DNA from 3 places in the Paenibacillus borealis genome. Region 1 is predicted to be linked to each of the others. Evidence: riboswitches for the same ligand, from Rfam matches in the RefSeq annotation. Region 1 holds a riboswitch; each other region holds the start of a gene.

Evidence for each region. A riboswitch is a leader RNA that binds a small molecule or an ion and turns the genes downstream of it on or off. The one in region 1 is predicted to bind cyclic di-AMP.
Region 2: linked by a shared signal. The riboswitch ahead of PBOR_RS00495 (C40 family peptidase) and the one ahead of PBOR_RS35535 (alpha/beta fold hydrolase) in region 1 are both predicted to bind cyclic di-AMP.
Region 3: linked by a shared signal. The riboswitch ahead of PBOR_RS25680 (hypothetical protein) and the one ahead of PBOR_RS35535 (alpha/beta fold hydrolase) in region 1 are both predicted to bind cyclic di-AMP.

The regions. Positions count from the first base shown of each region.
Region 1 covers NZ_CP009285.1:4,283,671-4,289,193, forward strand. Annotated here, with positions in the region: gene PBOR_RS18010 (carbohydrate ABC transporter permease) at 12-839, shown strand; gene PBOR_RS18015 (ABC transporter substrate-binding protein) at 907-2,217, shown strand; cyclic di-AMP (ydaO/yuaA leader) riboswitch at 2,397-2,529, shown strand; gene PBOR_RS35535 (alpha/beta fold hydrolase) at 2,537-3,346, shown strand; gene PBOR_RS18025 (MarR family winged helix-turn-helix transcriptional regulator) at 3,460-4,146, shown strand; gene PBOR_RS18030 (MATE family efflux transporter) at 4,388-5,523, shown strand, end outside.
Region 2 covers NZ_CP009285.1:100,212-105,734, reverse strand. Annotated here, with positions in the region: gene PBOR_RS00505 (M1 family aminopeptidase) at 1-1,229, shown strand, start outside; gene PBOR_RS00500 (hypothetical protein) at 1,274-2,071, shown strand; cyclic di-AMP (ydaO/yuaA leader) riboswitch at 2,289-2,427, shown strand; gene PBOR_RS00495 (C40 family peptidase) at 2,485-2,913, shown strand; cyclic di-AMP (ydaO/yuaA leader) riboswitch at 3,300-3,443, shown strand; gene PBOR_RS00490 (C40 family peptidase) at 3,449-3,940, shown strand; gene PBOR_RS00485 (GNAT family N-acetyltransferase) at 4,190-4,675, shown strand; gene PBOR_RS00480 (c-type cytochrome) at 4,802-5,158, shown strand; gene PBOR_RS00475 (4a-hydroxytetrahydrobiopterin dehydratase) at 5,265-5,523, opposite strand, start outside.
Region 3 covers NZ_CP009285.1:6,050,680-6,056,202, reverse strand. Annotated here, with positions in the region: gene PBOR_RS25685 (hypothetical protein) at 1-289, opposite strand, end outside; cyclic di-AMP (ydaO/yuaA leader) riboswitch at 415-581, opposite strand; cyclic di-AMP (ydaO/yuaA leader) riboswitch at 939-1,125, shown strand; gene PBOR_RS25680 (hypothetical protein) at 1,222-1,623, shown strand; gene kdpF (K(+)-transporting ATPase subunit F) at 1,975-2,052, shown strand; gene kdpA (potassium-transporting ATPase subunit KdpA) at 2,122-3,798, shown strand; gene kdpB (potassium-transporting ATPase subunit KdpB) at 3,815-5,523, shown strand, end outside.

The DNA of each region.
Region 1 (5,523 bases):
GGGGTGAGACAATGAGAGTTTGGCTCCGGCTGCCGGGCGCAGGACTGCGGATCATAATATCGGTGCTGCTGATCGTGATCTTCCTGATGCCATTCTATTGGATGATCCTCACCGCGTTCAAGACGCTGGGCGAGGTGCTCCGGATGCCGCCGAAATTCTGGGTGGACTCGCTGCAGTGGCAGAACTTCCGGGATGCTTTTACAAGGATTAATTTCCTGCATTATACCCGCAATTCCCTGATTATTACGCTCGGGACGATGATCGGCCAGCTGGTTGTTGTAGTGCCGGCGGCTTATGCGTTCGCAAGATATCAGTTCAAAGGTAAAAATGCGCTGTTCGGCATCGTACTCGCCACCATGATGATTCCGGGCCAGCTGATCTTCCTGCCGATCTTCGTCATGTTTGCGAAGTCCGGGCTGCTGAACACTTATGTATCGCTCATCGTGCCCTTCATTGCCAGCGGTACGGCTATCTTCATGCTGCGTCAGACCTTCATGCAGGTGCCGGATTCCCAGCTGGAGGCTGCCCGTCTCGATAATGCCAGTGAATTCAGAATCATCTACACGATCATGATGCCTGCGGCTGTACCCACCTTGTCCACACTCGCGCTGCTGACGTTCATCGGGACGTGGAATAGTTACTTTTTCCCGCTGGTATGGACCACAACGGATGCTGTCCGTACCTTGCCGCTCGGAATTCAGAAGCTTCAGGATGTGGAGGGACTCAGCCCGCAGATCGTGATGGCCGGGAATATGATGCTGATCGTGCCGATTCTGCTCGTCTTCCTGATTGCGCGCAAACAGATTATCAAAGCGTTCACCTACATGGGAGTGAAGTAGCGGGATTGAGCCTGCGGCCTTGCATGTTGAATACCAAATACAGCAGTTCATGGAGGAGAAACGAATAATGAATGTATGGGGAACAAGAGTTACTCCGCTGCTCGCCACTATTGCCCTGACCGCCGTACTTGCAGGCTGTGCCACCACCGAAGCCGAATCCAGTGTAGCGGCCTATGAGAAAGGTGATTCCGTCCTCGAACTGAACTTCTGGACCTCCGCCGTGGAGGATGTGAACCAGAACCTGGTGGACCAGTTCAACGAGACCAAGGGAGCCGAGCTGAACATCCATGTGAATGCCGAATATCAGGGCGATTACTGGGAAATGCAGCAGAAGATCAACGCCGCAGCCATAGCGGGTACGCTGCCGAATGTTTTTATTGATGAAGTAGCCATGACTAAGGGCTTTGCCGACAGTGACATTATTGCCAATCTGGAACCGTTCATTGAAACGGACAAGTTCGACACCTCGGATTTCAAAATCGGCGACCTTGGCAACCTGTATCTGGGCGATGACCTGTACGCATTTCCGCATATGCGGAGTGTACCCGTGATGTATGTAAACAAGACGCTCGCCGCTAAAGAGGGGCTGGATCCGAACGGTCCGGCGACCTTTGCCGAACTGGAGGCCTATCTGCAGACCGCATACGATGCTACCGGCCAGCCGCCGATGTACCTGTTCAACTATGATTTCTGGGTGATGGAGGCGCTGCTGCATTCGTACTCGGATACCAGTGTGGTCAATGAGGATGAGACGAAGTCCAATATCAACAGCAAAGGCGCAGTGAAGCTAATCACCTTCATTGAGGATCTGGAATCCAAGGGTCTGATCAAAGTACTCGGGGTCACGGACAAGGATGCCTACTATGCCTCCATTGCCAATCCTGGCACAGCGCTGATCTTCTCCAGTGTCGGCGGCTACAAAACCTTCGCAGGCATGGCCGCAGAGAGTGGAATTGATCTTGGCGTATCGATGATCCCTGCCGGAGAAGACGGCAAACGGGGCGTCCCGGTCGGCGGATCGAATACGTATCTGGCGAATACGGGAACGGATAATGAGAAGGCGGCCGCTTTCGAATTCATGAAATGGCTGTCGGATACCGAACAGGCGGCGTATGCTTCCGCCAATACCGGATATCTTCCGACCCGCCTTACTTCCCTGGACACAGACTTGATGAAAGAGACCATAGCTGCTTTCCCTGGCTACAAGGTCGCTTCCGATGAGCTGGAATTCAGCAAAATGCGTCCGATGACCGGCACCTACCATGAGATTGAAGATCTGATGGGCACGCGCATTAACGATATTTGGCTGGAGAACCTGCCAATCCAGGAAAGCCTGGACACCCTCGCCAAAGAGGTGGATGACATTCTAAACCGCTAATGAGGGATGATGTTTAAACAAGCAGAGCAGTGAATCTCCGGAAACGGGAGAATCGCTGCTCTGTTTTTTGGGTTCACTGCCGCTGGCTTCTGCGCCTCATGGGCAAATTCACCTATGCTATTCATTCTTTGACGAATATGGGCTATACTGAAGTTTCTGTTAATCTATATCCGCAAAAATATATGTAATCGCTGAATTCCGTAATGGAAGCGGGGAAACCAAGTTTTCAGGGGTGAATCTCGAGAAATCGAGTAGGGCTACTCTTCAAGCCCGAATCCGGCAGCTAACCCCGTAAGCGACATGAGAGGATGCACAGGTAATGCCGTATATTGACGTCAATGGAACCACCCTCTATTACGAGGTGTCGGGCAGTGGTCTGCCCATTGTTTTTATTCATGATTATTCGACTTCACATCATCTGTTCGAGCCTCAGGCGGAGTATTTCAGCAAGCGGGCGAAAGTAATCTTGTTTGACTTAAGAGGGAATGGACAATCCGGTAAAATGGATGTGGAGATCAGCCGGATCGTAGACACGCAGTGTGAAGATCTGAAGGGATTGTTGGATGGGCTGTCCGTAGAACGGGCCGTCATCGTAGCTTGCTCCAGCGGCGCTGTGCTCGCCCAGAAATTTGCCTATCTGAATCCGGAACGGGTAATTAATCTGGTGTTGGTGGACAATTACTTCCAAGGAGATTATACGGCCAAAGGCAGCAAAGTGCTGGAGCTCTTTCAAATCTGCGCATGGGTCGCCCATTATCTTCCGGCTGAAATGTTCATCCGGTCTTTGCGCATTACATATAACAAATGGCTGTCTGCGTATCATATTCTGAGAAGAGAGCTTGTCCATGAACGGACAACAGAATTGATTAAACAGCGTCTGGCACTAAGACATACGGACAGCTACGGGTTTGCACTAAGGCTGCAGGTTCCCGTTCTTTGTGTATCAGGCAATCAGAATGAGCGGGTTCTGGAGCAGGTGAGACAAACAGCGGCCAAATATCCGCTCGCCACGCTGGCAATACTGGAAGACGCCATGTATCCCAGCCATTTATGCCAGCCGCAGCACTTCAACCAGCTGCTGCTTGATTACCTGAAAGACCAGCAATGCTTCCAGCGGAAAATTTATTAACGGCACCTGTAGAAAATCTTTGACAAGTATAACAGGTACCGTTATAATAAATCCAACAGGTACCGTTATATTGATTGACAGGTACCGTTAATATATCCCGGGGAGGATTCATAATGAATATGAATGCTGAATTGTACGACAAGCTTGCCAAGCTGCAATGGCTGTTGCAGAGACAACACCTGAAGAACCACGCCGCTGTGGGTCCCATGGCTGATACGTCACGCGGGCAAGGCAGGATTATGGCTTTTCTGCGGATGAAGGACGGAATCAGCACTAAAGATTTATCCTATATGCTGGACATCCGTGTATCATCCCTTAATGAATTGTTGGCCAAACTGGAGAAGGCCGAATATATCACCCGCAGACCTTCAGAGACAGACAAACGTATCATGCTGATCTATCTCACGCCCAAAGGACAGGCGGAAGAGGGACAAGAGGTTGAGGGCGGCAGCATATTTTCAGTCCTGTCTCCAGAAGAACAGGCAGCTTTCGGTGAATACCTGGTCCGCGTCATTACAGCCCTAGAGGAAGAGCTTGGAACAGATGCAGATCGTGACGTAATGGCCATGTGGATGGAAGCCGCCAAGGAGCGCATCGGGACAGAGGAATTCGACAAGCTGATGGCCATGCGCGGACAAATGAGCAGAATGTGGGGAAATATGGATGACGGACGCTTTAGCGGAAGATTCCCCGGATTTGGCAGGGAAGGTCATGGCGGCGGCATGAACGGGTTCGGCTGGCCTTCCAGAGATGGAAGAGATGCCCCGAAAGACAACTCAGACCAACCGGAAGATAAGTAAGCAGAACATTTTCTATAAGAAGCATAGGCGCTGTCTTTCCGCAAGAGCAGGGCAGAGGCAGCGCAATACCTTTTCAGCGTAAGTAATGAATTTGAATTAAGGTTAAGTCCATTCCCGCACACCAAGCCCGCAATGTCCTTGTTACGGGTCTATTTGGTGCGGCGCAAAGTCCGTATTCAATCGATAGTTAGAACTCTAACTATATTACAAGCCAACATAACTTAAGAAAGTGGTGACCCGTATGGATACAGAAAACCTCCATTACTTTGAGAAAGCACCGGTCGCAAAAGCCGTAGCACACTTCGCAGTACCCATGATGCTTGGAACGTCAATGAGTGTCATCTATTCCATTTTAAATGCCTTTTTCATTGGAACGCTTAATAACACGGCCATGTTAACCGCACTCGCCTTAACCTTGCCTTTATTCGCCGTCATTATGGCGCTGGGCAACCTGATTGGAGTCGGCAGCAGTGCCTTCATTTCCCGTTTGCTGGGAGAGAAAAATATGGCCGATGTAAAACATGTATCTGCATTCGCCTTTTACAGCAGCCTGGTTCTCGGTCTTATCGCCATGGCCGTCTGTCTCCCGCTTATTGATTCCATCGTTCATGGATTGGGGGCAACACCAGACTCGTTTGGGTATACCAAGGACTACGTAACCATTATGCTTATTGGCTCACCCTTCGTTGTATTATTCTTCACATTGGAGAGTATTGTCCGCTCGGAGGGTGCTGCAATTACGTCAATGATCGGCATGCTGCTCAGTGTGGTAGTGAATATTATTCTGGATGCGCTAGTCATTTTCGTCTTACACTGGGATGTGATCGGCGTTGCGTCAGCTACGGTCATTTCCAATATGGTTGCGAGTGCATATTACGCTTATCATATAGGATTTAAGAGTCAATTCTTAACGGTCTCACTGAAACAATTCAAGGCCACTAAGGTCATTCTAAGCAATGTATTCAAAATCGGGGTTCCCGTCTTTGTAATGAGTCTCTTCATGGGTGCCATGTCACTCATCTTTAACCGTTATCTGGTAGAGTATGGGGAGCAGGCTATCGCGGGCTTCGGAATCTCCTCACGTTTGCTGCAATTCCCTGAACTAATTCTGATGGGCTTAAGTGAGGGAGTTGTGCCGCTTATTGCCTTCTCTTTTACAGCCAACCGGTTGCGCATGAAGCATACTATTCAATTCACAATCAAAACCATACTGGCGCTAGCCATCGTGTTCGGCGTTATCGTCTATCTGATCTCTGACCACTTAATTGGTTTATTCACCAATGATCCGCAATTAATTGAAATGGGCAGCTACATCCTGCATGTAACGTTCTTATCCTTATTCATTACAGGAATGACGACACTGTTTACGGGGATCTT
Region 2 (5,523 bases), 4.0 Mb from region 1:
ATGTAACCATTTCCGTCCCTTCCGATTACAAGGTTGCCGCCACCGGATTTCCGGTGAAGAACGCCCGGCTGGTGCAGGACCGCAAGATCTATCAGTTCTACGCTGATGATGTTCATGACTTCGCTTGGGCGGCCTCGCCGGATTTCGTGGTTGCCGAGAAGGCCTTCTCTGCGCCGCAGGTACCCGGGGTAAAGATTAAGCTCTATCTGGACCCGCTGCATAAGGATCTTCAGGAGCGCTATTTCCAGGCCGCAGAGGCTGCCCTAACCGCCTTCAGCAAATGGTACGGCCCGTATCCTTACTCCACGTTATCCATTGTAGTCCCGCCTGAGTCCGGCAACGGTGCCGGAGGGATGGAATATCCGACACTGATCACCGCCTTCGGTGCTGCCGAGGCAACGCCCAGCACTTCGCTTGAGCGCACCGTGATCCATGAAATCGGACATCAGTATTTCTATGGCATGGTTGCCAGCAATGAATTCGAGGAAGCATGGCTGGACGAAAGCTTCACTTCATATGCCGAAGACCGGCTGATGGAGCAGGAATACGGCGTAGCAACAAGCCTCCCGCTGCAGTCCAGCCTGGTCTCTTCCTCACAGCCGCTCAACCTGGAAACCTGGAAATACAGCGGCGATGATGCCTACACGCGGAATGTGTATATCCGGGGCAAGCTGGTGCTCCGTGACATCGAACGGTTAGCAGGAACCAAGAACATGGATGCCATCCTCGCCGCCTATGTCCGTAAGTACCGCTTCAAGCATCCCTCTACCGCTGACTTTCAGAAGATTGTGGAGAAAGTAACCAAGCAATCCTGGCAGACCTATTTTGACCAATATGTCTACAGCGGCGGTGCCCCAGATTTTGCAGTGGACGATATCCGTCTTACGGCCAAACGGGGCAGCGGTGACGGAGCGGGAATTCAATATGATGCTGTAGTTAAGGTAAGCAACCAAGGCAGCCATTATGGCGATGTCCCTGTAAAATTCACATTCTCGGACGGGTATACTGTGCAGCAATACTGGAATGGCGAGGGAAAAACAACATCTTTTGAATTATCCTATAAAGCGCCTCTGGTCTCCGCCGAGATTGATCCGGAGCATTCCATACTGCTGGAGAGCAAGCATCTCAATAATTTCAGAATGGCGGAGCTTGAGCACAGTACTCTCTCCCGCTGGACGCTTAGCGCGACAACTCTGCTTGAAACCCTGCTCGGAACTCTTGTCTGGTGAGGTGAAGGATTGTGAAAAGTTCGATAACCCGCGGTTGGTGCAGCATGAAAGAGCAATTTTATATACTGATTCTGCTATTTATTTACCGGCTGTTCTGGGGCTATTTCATGTACAAGTTCATTAAAAGCGCCGTCGTTCCGGTACTTCTGCGTTATCCGGATGCGGATGCCGGCGGCAGCGGAATGGGCAGGCTGCTGTATTACATTGAGGGACAATCTGCGCTTCACACGGACCCGGATGTCCGGCAGTGGCTATGGCTGCTCCTGGCACTGTCCGTCTTGCGGCTGCTGCTCTCCCCCTTTATCCGGGCGGGGCTGCTGCACGAACTTCATCAGGAACGCGCCGGGGAGCGCGGGCTGTTCTTTTTTCCCGGTATGAAGCGTTACGGGCTGCCGGTCCTGTTGTTCAGTCTCGTTGAATGGGCGCTGGCCCTTCTGCCGCTCTATTGGCTGCTGCCGAAGATGTACCGCCTGCTCCTGAACGGCATTCTCGACTATCCGCGGCTGCTGACGCTCGTGCCTTATGTGCTGGGCTGGCTCGTCTACCTCTTCCTGATCCGCAAGCTGCTGCTCTTTATGCAGTTCGGCTATACCGCCGGCACTGGCATGTTCTCTTCGCTGCTGATTGCGCTGAAGGTGCTGCTGCATTCCATCGGGATATCCGTCATTATGGGGGCGGGTAGTCTGCTTACACTGATTCTCTGCAGCGCTGCGGCGCTCCTCTGTCCCGGTCTCCCGGCCCTGCTGCTGCGTCAGGCAGCCTTCTTGCCATCCACTCTGTTCAAAATGTGGGGCATCGCCGCCCAGTATCACCTCTGGTCCAGTAAATCATTTCCACAATAATCGGCCGCCAAACCGGCATACTAAAAGAGTCATTGCCCTTAATTGAGGCGCATGACTCTTTTTTGATTACTGCTGGGACAAGTGCATTTGCAAAACTGTAAATCCTTTGGTACAATGATGCCTGTACTACTAGTAACAAATTTGTAATCTTTCAAACGGATTAATGCAGCTACTGTAAACGAAGTACTTAATCTTATGTCGATATGTCACTGTTCTGGTGCACAAAACGCCGAATTCCCTGCACCGGGAAGTGGGGGAACCATATTTTGGGTGAATTGATCTCGCTTTAGAGGGGTCATAGGGGAACCTTCTACCGAATCCTTAAGCTAACCTCGCAGGCCTTGGAAGGAGTACATCTTTTGAGAAGTCAGAATTTCAAGAAGAAATGCACCGCAGCAGCGCTGGGTCTTGTGATGGTATTCACACTTGGAGCGGGCAGCGCTTTCGCAGACTCCAAAATGGATACTGTGATCTCAAAAACCATTGGAACGGCATATAAAACCGGGGGCACCAGCACCAGCGGCTTTGATTGTTCCGGATTCACCAAATACGTATTCAAGAACCTCGGGCTTACACTGCCGCGTACCTCTAAGGCACAATACAGTGTAGGGACAGCCGTATCCAAGAGTAATCTGCGTTCGGGCGATTTGGTATTCTTCAATACCCTGGGCAACGGAGTTTCCCATGTCGGTATTTATGTCGGCAATGGAAAATTCGCACAATCCTCCAGTTCGCGTGGTGTAACCATCAGTTCGCTGAGTCAGGCATACTGGGCCAACCGCTACGTTGGCGCTAAAAGAGTGATGAGCACAACAGCTTACCAGGCTGTCGCTTACGATTGAACCCTTGTACATTTCCTCGAATATTTACCTCTAACATCTAAATATAACTTATACGAGCCCGGAATTTGATTATTGCCGTAATCATTTCCGGGTTTTTCCTTTTCCTTATTCTACCTTTTACACAAATCTGCAAACCCTGAAACACCTTTTTATCCCAAATTCAAAGAAAAAATCATTAAAAGCTCACCCGGGACGTAAATTTGAGTCTTTCTATACAGCTATAACTCTAAAAAAACGCAAAAATATGCATTAATATGTTATAAGTGATTGCCAAGCGCCTTAGTCTTTGTTACAATTATCGCAGTGAGATTTTAGTAACATTTTTGTAATTATTGAATCGCTTTTAACAAAGGTTTTGTCATGTATTGAGTAACAGCTAATCCTAATCAACAGTCGTGCCGAGTTCCCTAACGATTTAGGGAAACGGGGGAACCAACTTTGGGTGAATTGACCTCCTATTCTAAGAGGGGTCATAGGGGACCTTCAACCGAACCCTTAAGCTAACCTCGTAGGCATTTGGAAGGGGTATTTACTTTTGAAGAAGAAGCTAGCAGCCGCAGTACTAAGCTTTTCCATCATCTTCACCATTGGAGCAGGAAGCGCTTTCGCGGATTCCAAAATGGATAAAGTTATCGACAAAGCCATCGGGACTAAATACGTATCCGGCGGTGTATCCACGAACGGTTTTGATTGCTCCGGATTTACAATGTATGTTTTTGATAAGATCGGCATTAACCTGCCCCACCAATCCGGCTCCCAATACCAGATGGGTACGGCCGTATCCCGCGACGAAATGAGACCGGGCGATCTTGTATTCTTCAATACAAGCGGCAAAGGCATTTCCCACGTCGGTATTTATGTCGGTGACGGTGAGTTCGCACATGCTTCTTCCTCGCGTGGTGTAACCATCAGTTCGCTGAGTGACAGCTACTACGTCAACCGCTACGTTGGCGCCAAACGGATTATGAGTACAGATGCTTACAAGACTGTAGCTACAGATTCCGAAGACAATGATGATGTGCAATAATTTGTCCTACCATAAGCGCTTTTCCAGGATTTTTGCCGAAATCTTGGAGGAGGGCTTATTTTTTTTGTCTATAAAATTACTTACCCCGCTCTATATTTGTAAAACACCAATTTTGCTCTTTCGTAAAATATTTTTTGGCGTTTGTCAAGTTTCTGTATCTCCGCGAGGTTTTTGCGTCGGATATGGCCCGTTTTGTATATAATATTTATAGAATGAAGTTACGTTCCCTTGAAAGGAGGCCTCCCGCTTATGATAAGTTCCCCGGTAACTTTTTATGTTGTTCCTATGGAGTCCCGGCATGCCGCTGAGATCTGTGAGTGGAACTATAGGCCCCCGTATAATATTTACGGCTGGATGCCCTGGGAGCAGATGCAGGCACTCGGTATTGAGTTCGGTGACCCGCAGCTGCGCAGCGAGCAATATGTTTCTGTTGTGAACGGACAGGGAATCCTGTGCGGCTTCGCCCAGCTGTTCCCTATGGAGGGTGTAGTCCGGCTCGGAATCGGCATGCGGCCCGATCTGTGCGGTCATGGCATGGGGCATCTCTTCATGAAGGCTATCGTGCAGGCGGCCCTTGTCCGCTATCCCGAACGGGAGATCGATTTGGAGGTTCTCACCTGGAATCAGCGCGCCATCCGTGCTTACCAGAAATGCGGTTTTACCATAACAGATACCTACGAACGCAGAACTCCAACAGGCGATAAGCCTTTTTATTGTTTGGTCTATGAGAAATAGCATTCCACTTCTATAGAATTGAAAATTTCGCAGGAATTTCGTTCATTTTTTTGACACAAATGCTATGATAACGCTTCACCATCCGCTATAATGAAGGAAGCAGCTTACATGGAGGGACGGATGCAGATGCAGAAATGGATCATGAGCGGTTTGTTTTTTGCCGCCTGTGCCTTTGCGGTGGTCTTAATGTTTACCTTGCCCGGCAAAGCCGAGGTGGCGGAAGAGAACAAACCGACAATGCCTGAGGTTGTGCTGGACGCGGCCGGTGCGGAGGCTCTAGTGAAAGCCAACTGCATCACCTGCCACGGGGATCAGCTTCAGGGCGGAGTAGGGCCGAACCTGCAGCAGGAGGGCGCACAGCATGACGCGGCACAAATCTACAGCATTGTGACCAAGGGCCGCGGGCAGATGCCTTCCTTCAAAGACAAACTAGCCCCCGAGGAGATTGCGAACGTCGCATTATGGCTGGCCGAGAAGAAATAATAATCTTTATGAAACAAAATGCCCGCTGCAAAGGATATCCGGATATCCTTGCACGGGCATTTTTATTGATCAGGCGGTACTGCTATTTCCATAAGGATCCTGTCCTCTAACGGTTTTTCTCAAAAGCCTCATTAATTTCGTTGGCCTGGCGTATATCCAGCTTCTCCACATCTACAGGCAGACGCAGAATAACGGTCTTGTAATCAATCGTGATATGCGGGTGATGGTCGAAAGCTTCTGAGATCGCGGCGACCGCATCCACAAAGGCAATTCCCTTCATATATTCATTGAACATATATTTACGCACCATAATATCCTGTTCCAGCTTCCAGCCTTCCAGCTTGCCGATCTGCTCCCGCAGTTCT
Region 3 (5,523 bases), 1.8 Mb from region 1:
ATGTCAATAAAGGAAATCTTCTGTGCGCCGACCAGTCTTGCTCCTGCTGTTTATTTCGTATGCTTTGATAAACTTGGTGAATGATCTGCAGATTCGTACATGTAATGTGTGCTGAAGATGTACTGAACTCGGTCAATACTTCAATCTGACTTGCACCAAAGCCGTAGCCAACAATGTACCGCTGATCATGTTCTTCGTACCATAGAGCTCCGAAACTGGAGTGCGCGAGGCTTACCGGTTCTAATACATCAGGATGAATTCCGAAGTAATATTCTCTCTTATCGTTCATTTTCGCTGCTCCTTACTTAATGATAAGCTGACCTATAACAAAAAAACCGCAGCCAGCGTCGAGATCCTGGCTGCGGTTTTTGCGATTCCAGGTCGAAACAAAACCTTCGCAAAAGCGTGGCAAAATAAGGCTCTCTCCAGTGCTTACGAGGTTAGCTGACGGATTCGGGCGGTGAGAGTCGCCCTACCTGTGAAGAGGATTCTACATCTCTTCTGCGGATTCACCCCATATAGGCTTATAGCCTGTTGGTTCCCCCGTTTCCCGCTAAGCGGGAATTCAGCGTGCGTTTAAAAGGTATCATACGCTGAGCTTTTTGGTTTGTAAAAGATCAAGAATCGTCCTATATGATGGCAATAAGGCATATTGGGGGAGAAAGTGGAAACAATCCAGCTTAAACTCTTCTAAATCTCTATTTATCTGGAAAAACCGCTGTTTTTTTAGTCTTTTAATGCAATCTAAATGGTCAGAAATATATCTTAATGGTTCCTTAATAAGGAGATTAAAGAATTCGGATTAGCGAGAATAATGCTTATGAAAGCGGTAAAAGGCAATGATTTATTTGGATAATTGAGGAGATTTGAGGTTAGGAGCATTTTACAAGAACTCAGAGCAGGAGTATGATTCTACCTGTTTCCAAGGGGTTGAATTGAATAGTGATCCGCTTAATTTCCGTTAAGGAAAGCGGGGGAACCAGCAATCGGAGACCGATGTGAGAGTCGGGGGCGATTATGGGGTGAATCCAGGCCGGGTGCGACTGTTCGCAACCGGTACTGGTAGGGCGACTCTCACCGCCCGAATCCGTCAGCTAACCTCGTAAGCGTCTGGAGAGAGGAGAAGCAATGTGACCATTATGAGCCACAGGGGAGATCCTTAGTGGTTTTTTTGCTATGTATTTATTGATAGTTGTTCATGGTCAGGAGGGAGAAGACAAAATGCTGGATAAAGATGAGTATGTACTGGTGTGCGCTCCGACTTTGGCAGGTGAACACTTTATTGAATTATTGACGGAAAAAGGAATCAAGGTCGCGGGGTTAACAAACAATCCAGATAAGAGAAAACGACTGGAGAACTTGGGGGTTGAGCAAAATATTGTCGTAGATTCTCATGACGAGAGAACCTGGGGGATTCCTCCATTTTCAATTGGGAAAGTATACCTGTTTGAGAGTAACCTTGCGGTTTGTTGCCGATATCTTCAAATGTGCCGCCCTTGGACGTCAAAGTCCATTTTTGTCATCACTACCTCTGTCCATCCCAGACTTGTCTATAAAGGGCTCGGAGCGAACTACGTTATTTATTCTCATAGTGGTAATGTCCATTTTCTTGCAGATCAATAACTCAGCACGGTAGACGGACTTAAGCAATGTCTTAATGTAATCTTTATTCTCTCATGAAAACTCTAACCCTGAACTAATGGCGGAAATGATACGCTATATCACAAGTTAAACAAACATATACGGGGAGCAGAAGAGGCAAATCAAGAAGAATGGGTTTTAAAGGAATAAATACGGCTGATCTAATCAATAATACGAAGGCTAATACTAGGCTGATTTCAAATTTAGGAGAGAGGTGGCAAAGGCGATGATGGATGTGTACATGGTGGCGGCACTCACAGTGATATTCGGTTTGTTTTACGCGTTTGCAACGTGGTGTGAGCACGTTGTTGACGATAAAGGGGAAGCGGAACAATGACTATGGTTTTGATAGCAACCTTGCTGTTGTTTCTGTACTTGGTTTACGCCCTGATTCATCCGGAGAAATTTTGAGTTTTCTGAGATAAAGAACAGTAACTGTTAAAAAAAAATCAATAGCTTTACATTTAAGGAGGGGCATTCGTGGGTATCCTGCAAATCGTCGTAGTTATTGCCATACTGCTGCTGCTGGTCAAACCGGTAGGAACTTATCTGTATCATGTATTCTCAAATGAACCAAACCGGACAGACCGGATCTTCGGGGGCTTTGAGCGGGGGATTTTTAAGCTTAGCGGACTAAAAAAGCATGGAGGCATGTCATGGAAACGGTATGCCCTCAGCTTCCTGACAACCAATATTGTGCTGGTAGCATTCGGTTATCTATTCCTTCGTCTGCAAGGCGGACTGCCGCTTAATCCAAGCGGAATTGGTGAAATGGAGCAGACCTTATCGTTTAATACGGTAATCAGCTTTATAACCAACACCAATCTGCAGCATTACAGCGGGGAAACCGGGGTCTCTTATTTCTCTCAGATGGCTGTTATGACGATGCTGATGTTCACTTCGGCTGCGAGCGGATTTTCCGTGGCGGTTGCTTTTGTCAGAGGGATTACAGGCCGGAGTTCAGTAGGGAACTTCTTCCAGGACTTCGTCAAAGCCCATACCCGGGTCTTCCTTCCGCTGGCGCTGCTGGTTACACTCGTAATGGTTGGGCTGCATGTGCCGCAAACGCTGAAACCTATGCTTGAGGTAACCACTCTTGAAGGACAAACCCAGCAAATTGCCATCGGACCTATTGCTTCGCTGGAATCGATCAAGCATCTTGGAACCAATGGCGGCGGCTTCTTCGGAGCCAATTCGGCTCATCCTTTTGAGAATCCGAGCCCGCTTACGAACGTGCTGGAAATACTCTCGATGTGGCTGCTACCGGCTTCGCTGCCTTATATGTACGGCAAGTTTGCCAAGAATAAACGTCAGGGCTGGATGCTGTTCAGTGCCATGATGACGTTGTTTGTACTGCTTCTGGGTTTGAACTATTATGCAGAATCCCAAGGGAATCCGGCAATCAACGCCATGGGCATTGACGCCTCGCAGGGCAGTATGGAAGGGAAGGAAGTCCGTTTCGGTATTGCGCAGAGTGCACTGTTCACTACCGTGACCACTGCAGCAACAACGGGCAGTGTCAACAATATGCATGATACCCTGACGCCGCTTGGAGGTATCACTCCACTGGCACTGATGATGCTAAACAATGTATTTGGAGGCAAGGGTGTAGGACTGGTCAACATGCTGATGTATGCCATTCTTGGCGTCTTCCTGTGTGGATTGATGGTTGGCAGAACACCAGAGTTTCTCGGGCGAAAGATAGAGGCCAGGGAAATGAAGCTGATTGCCATCGCGATCCTGATTCATCCGCTCATTATTCTTGCCCCTACTGCAGGTGCGTTCCTGACGGAACTGGGCAAAGGCTCGATCACCAATCCGGGCTTCCACGGGCTGACTCAGGTGTTATATGAGTATACCTCTTCCGCTGCTAATAACGGCTCGGGGTTTGAAGGGTTGGCCGACAATACCTCCTTCTGGAATATGACCACCGGGGTTGTCATGCTGCTGGGACGATATGTTTCAATTATCGCCATGCTGGCCGTTGCCGGTTCCATGATCCGCAAGAAGCCGGTACCGGAGACCATTGGCACGTTCCGTACAGACAACGTTCTGTTTACTGGTATTCTAATCGGTACGGTACTTATTATTGGTGCACTGACGTTCTTGCCGGTCATCGTGCTCGGGCCGATTGCAGAATATTTGACTCTACGGTAGGGGAGAGAGAACTTAGATGAGTACTATACAAAAAAAGAAGCTGCTGACAGGCTCCATCCTGCGAGGTGCGGTTAAAGATAGTTTTATTAAGCTGAATCCGGTGTCCCTGATTAAGAATCCGGTCATGTTTGTAGTTGAAATCGGAACAATTATCGTATTGCTGATGATTCTTGCTCCTGGTTATTTCGATGCTAAGGATGCTATAGGTTTCAATATTACTGTATTCTTCATTCTGCTGTTTACGGTATTGTTCGCCAATTTCGCGGAGGCGCTGGCGGAAGGCCGCGGGAAGGCGCAGGCCGATACACTCAAGAAGACGAAGCAGGATATTTCGGCCAATAAGCTGGTGGGAGGCGCAATCAAGACGGTAGCTTCTTCCGAACTGCGGAAAGGCGATATCGTGATTGTCAGTCAAGGCGAGCTCGTTCCCGGCGACGGGGAGGTCATCGAGGGCCTGGCTTCCGTGGACGAATCAGCGATAACAGGAGAATCGGCTCCGGTCATTAAAGAGGCAGGCGGAGATTTCAACTCGGTCACCGGAGGTACAAGGGTCGTAAGTGATGAGATCAAGGTACGAATTACGAGTGATCCCGGTGAATCCTTCCTCGACCGGATGATATCCCTCGTTGAAGGGGCGAAACGGCAGAAAACGCCCAATGAAATTGCGCTGAACACCCTTTTAATCAGCTTAACGATTATTTTTCTGATTGTGGTGGTCACCCTGCGGCCGATTGCATCTTATCTGCAGATTGACCTGGAAATTCCGGTTCTAATCGCTCTGCTGGTCTGTCTGATTCCTACAACAATTGGCGGTCTGTTATCGGCGATCGGTATTGCCGGTATGGACCGGGTTACCCAGTTTAACGTACTGGCCATGTCGGGAAAGGCAGTCGAAGCCGCCGGAGATATTAACACGATGATTCTCGACAAAACAGGCACGATTACCTTTGGGAACCGGATGGCCAGTGAATTCGTTCCGGTAGGCCGTGAGACACAGGGCGAACTTGCGGTATGGGCGGCAATTAGCTCCTTGAAGGATGAGACACCGGAAGGCCGTTCCGTGATTGAACTGGTCAAAAAATCAGGATACAGCTATGACGCCAGCTTAGAGTCAGGAGGGGAGTTCATTGAATTCCGCGCCGAAACTCGGATGAGCGGGATGAACCTGAAGGACGGACGCGTGGTCCGCAAAGGGGCAGTGGATTCCATTAAGCGCTGGGTGTCCTCACAGGGGGGACAGATCCCCGACAATCTGGATAAGAATTCAAACGAAATCGCTGGCAAAGGGGGAACCCCGCTTGCTGTGGCAGTAGACAACCGGATATACGGACTCATCTATCTGAAGGATACCGTTAAGCCTGGCATGAAGGAACGCTTCGACGAGTTGCGTAAAATGGGCATCAAGACGATTATGTGTACAGGAGACAACCCGCTTACGGCTGCGACAATTGCCGCCGAAGCCGGAGTGGACGATTTCATCGCCGAGAGTACCCCGGAGGATAAAATCGAAGTCATCCGCCGTGAGCAGAAGGAAGGCAAGCTGGTTGCCATGACGGGTGACGGGACGAATGATGCGCCGGCACTCGCACAGGCAGATGTGGGACTTGCGATGAACAGTGGTACTTCTGCAGCCAAGGAAGCAGCCAATATGGTCGATTTGGATTCTGACCCATCCAAGATTATCGAGGTTGTAGCGATCGGCAAGCAGCTGCTTATGACGCGTGG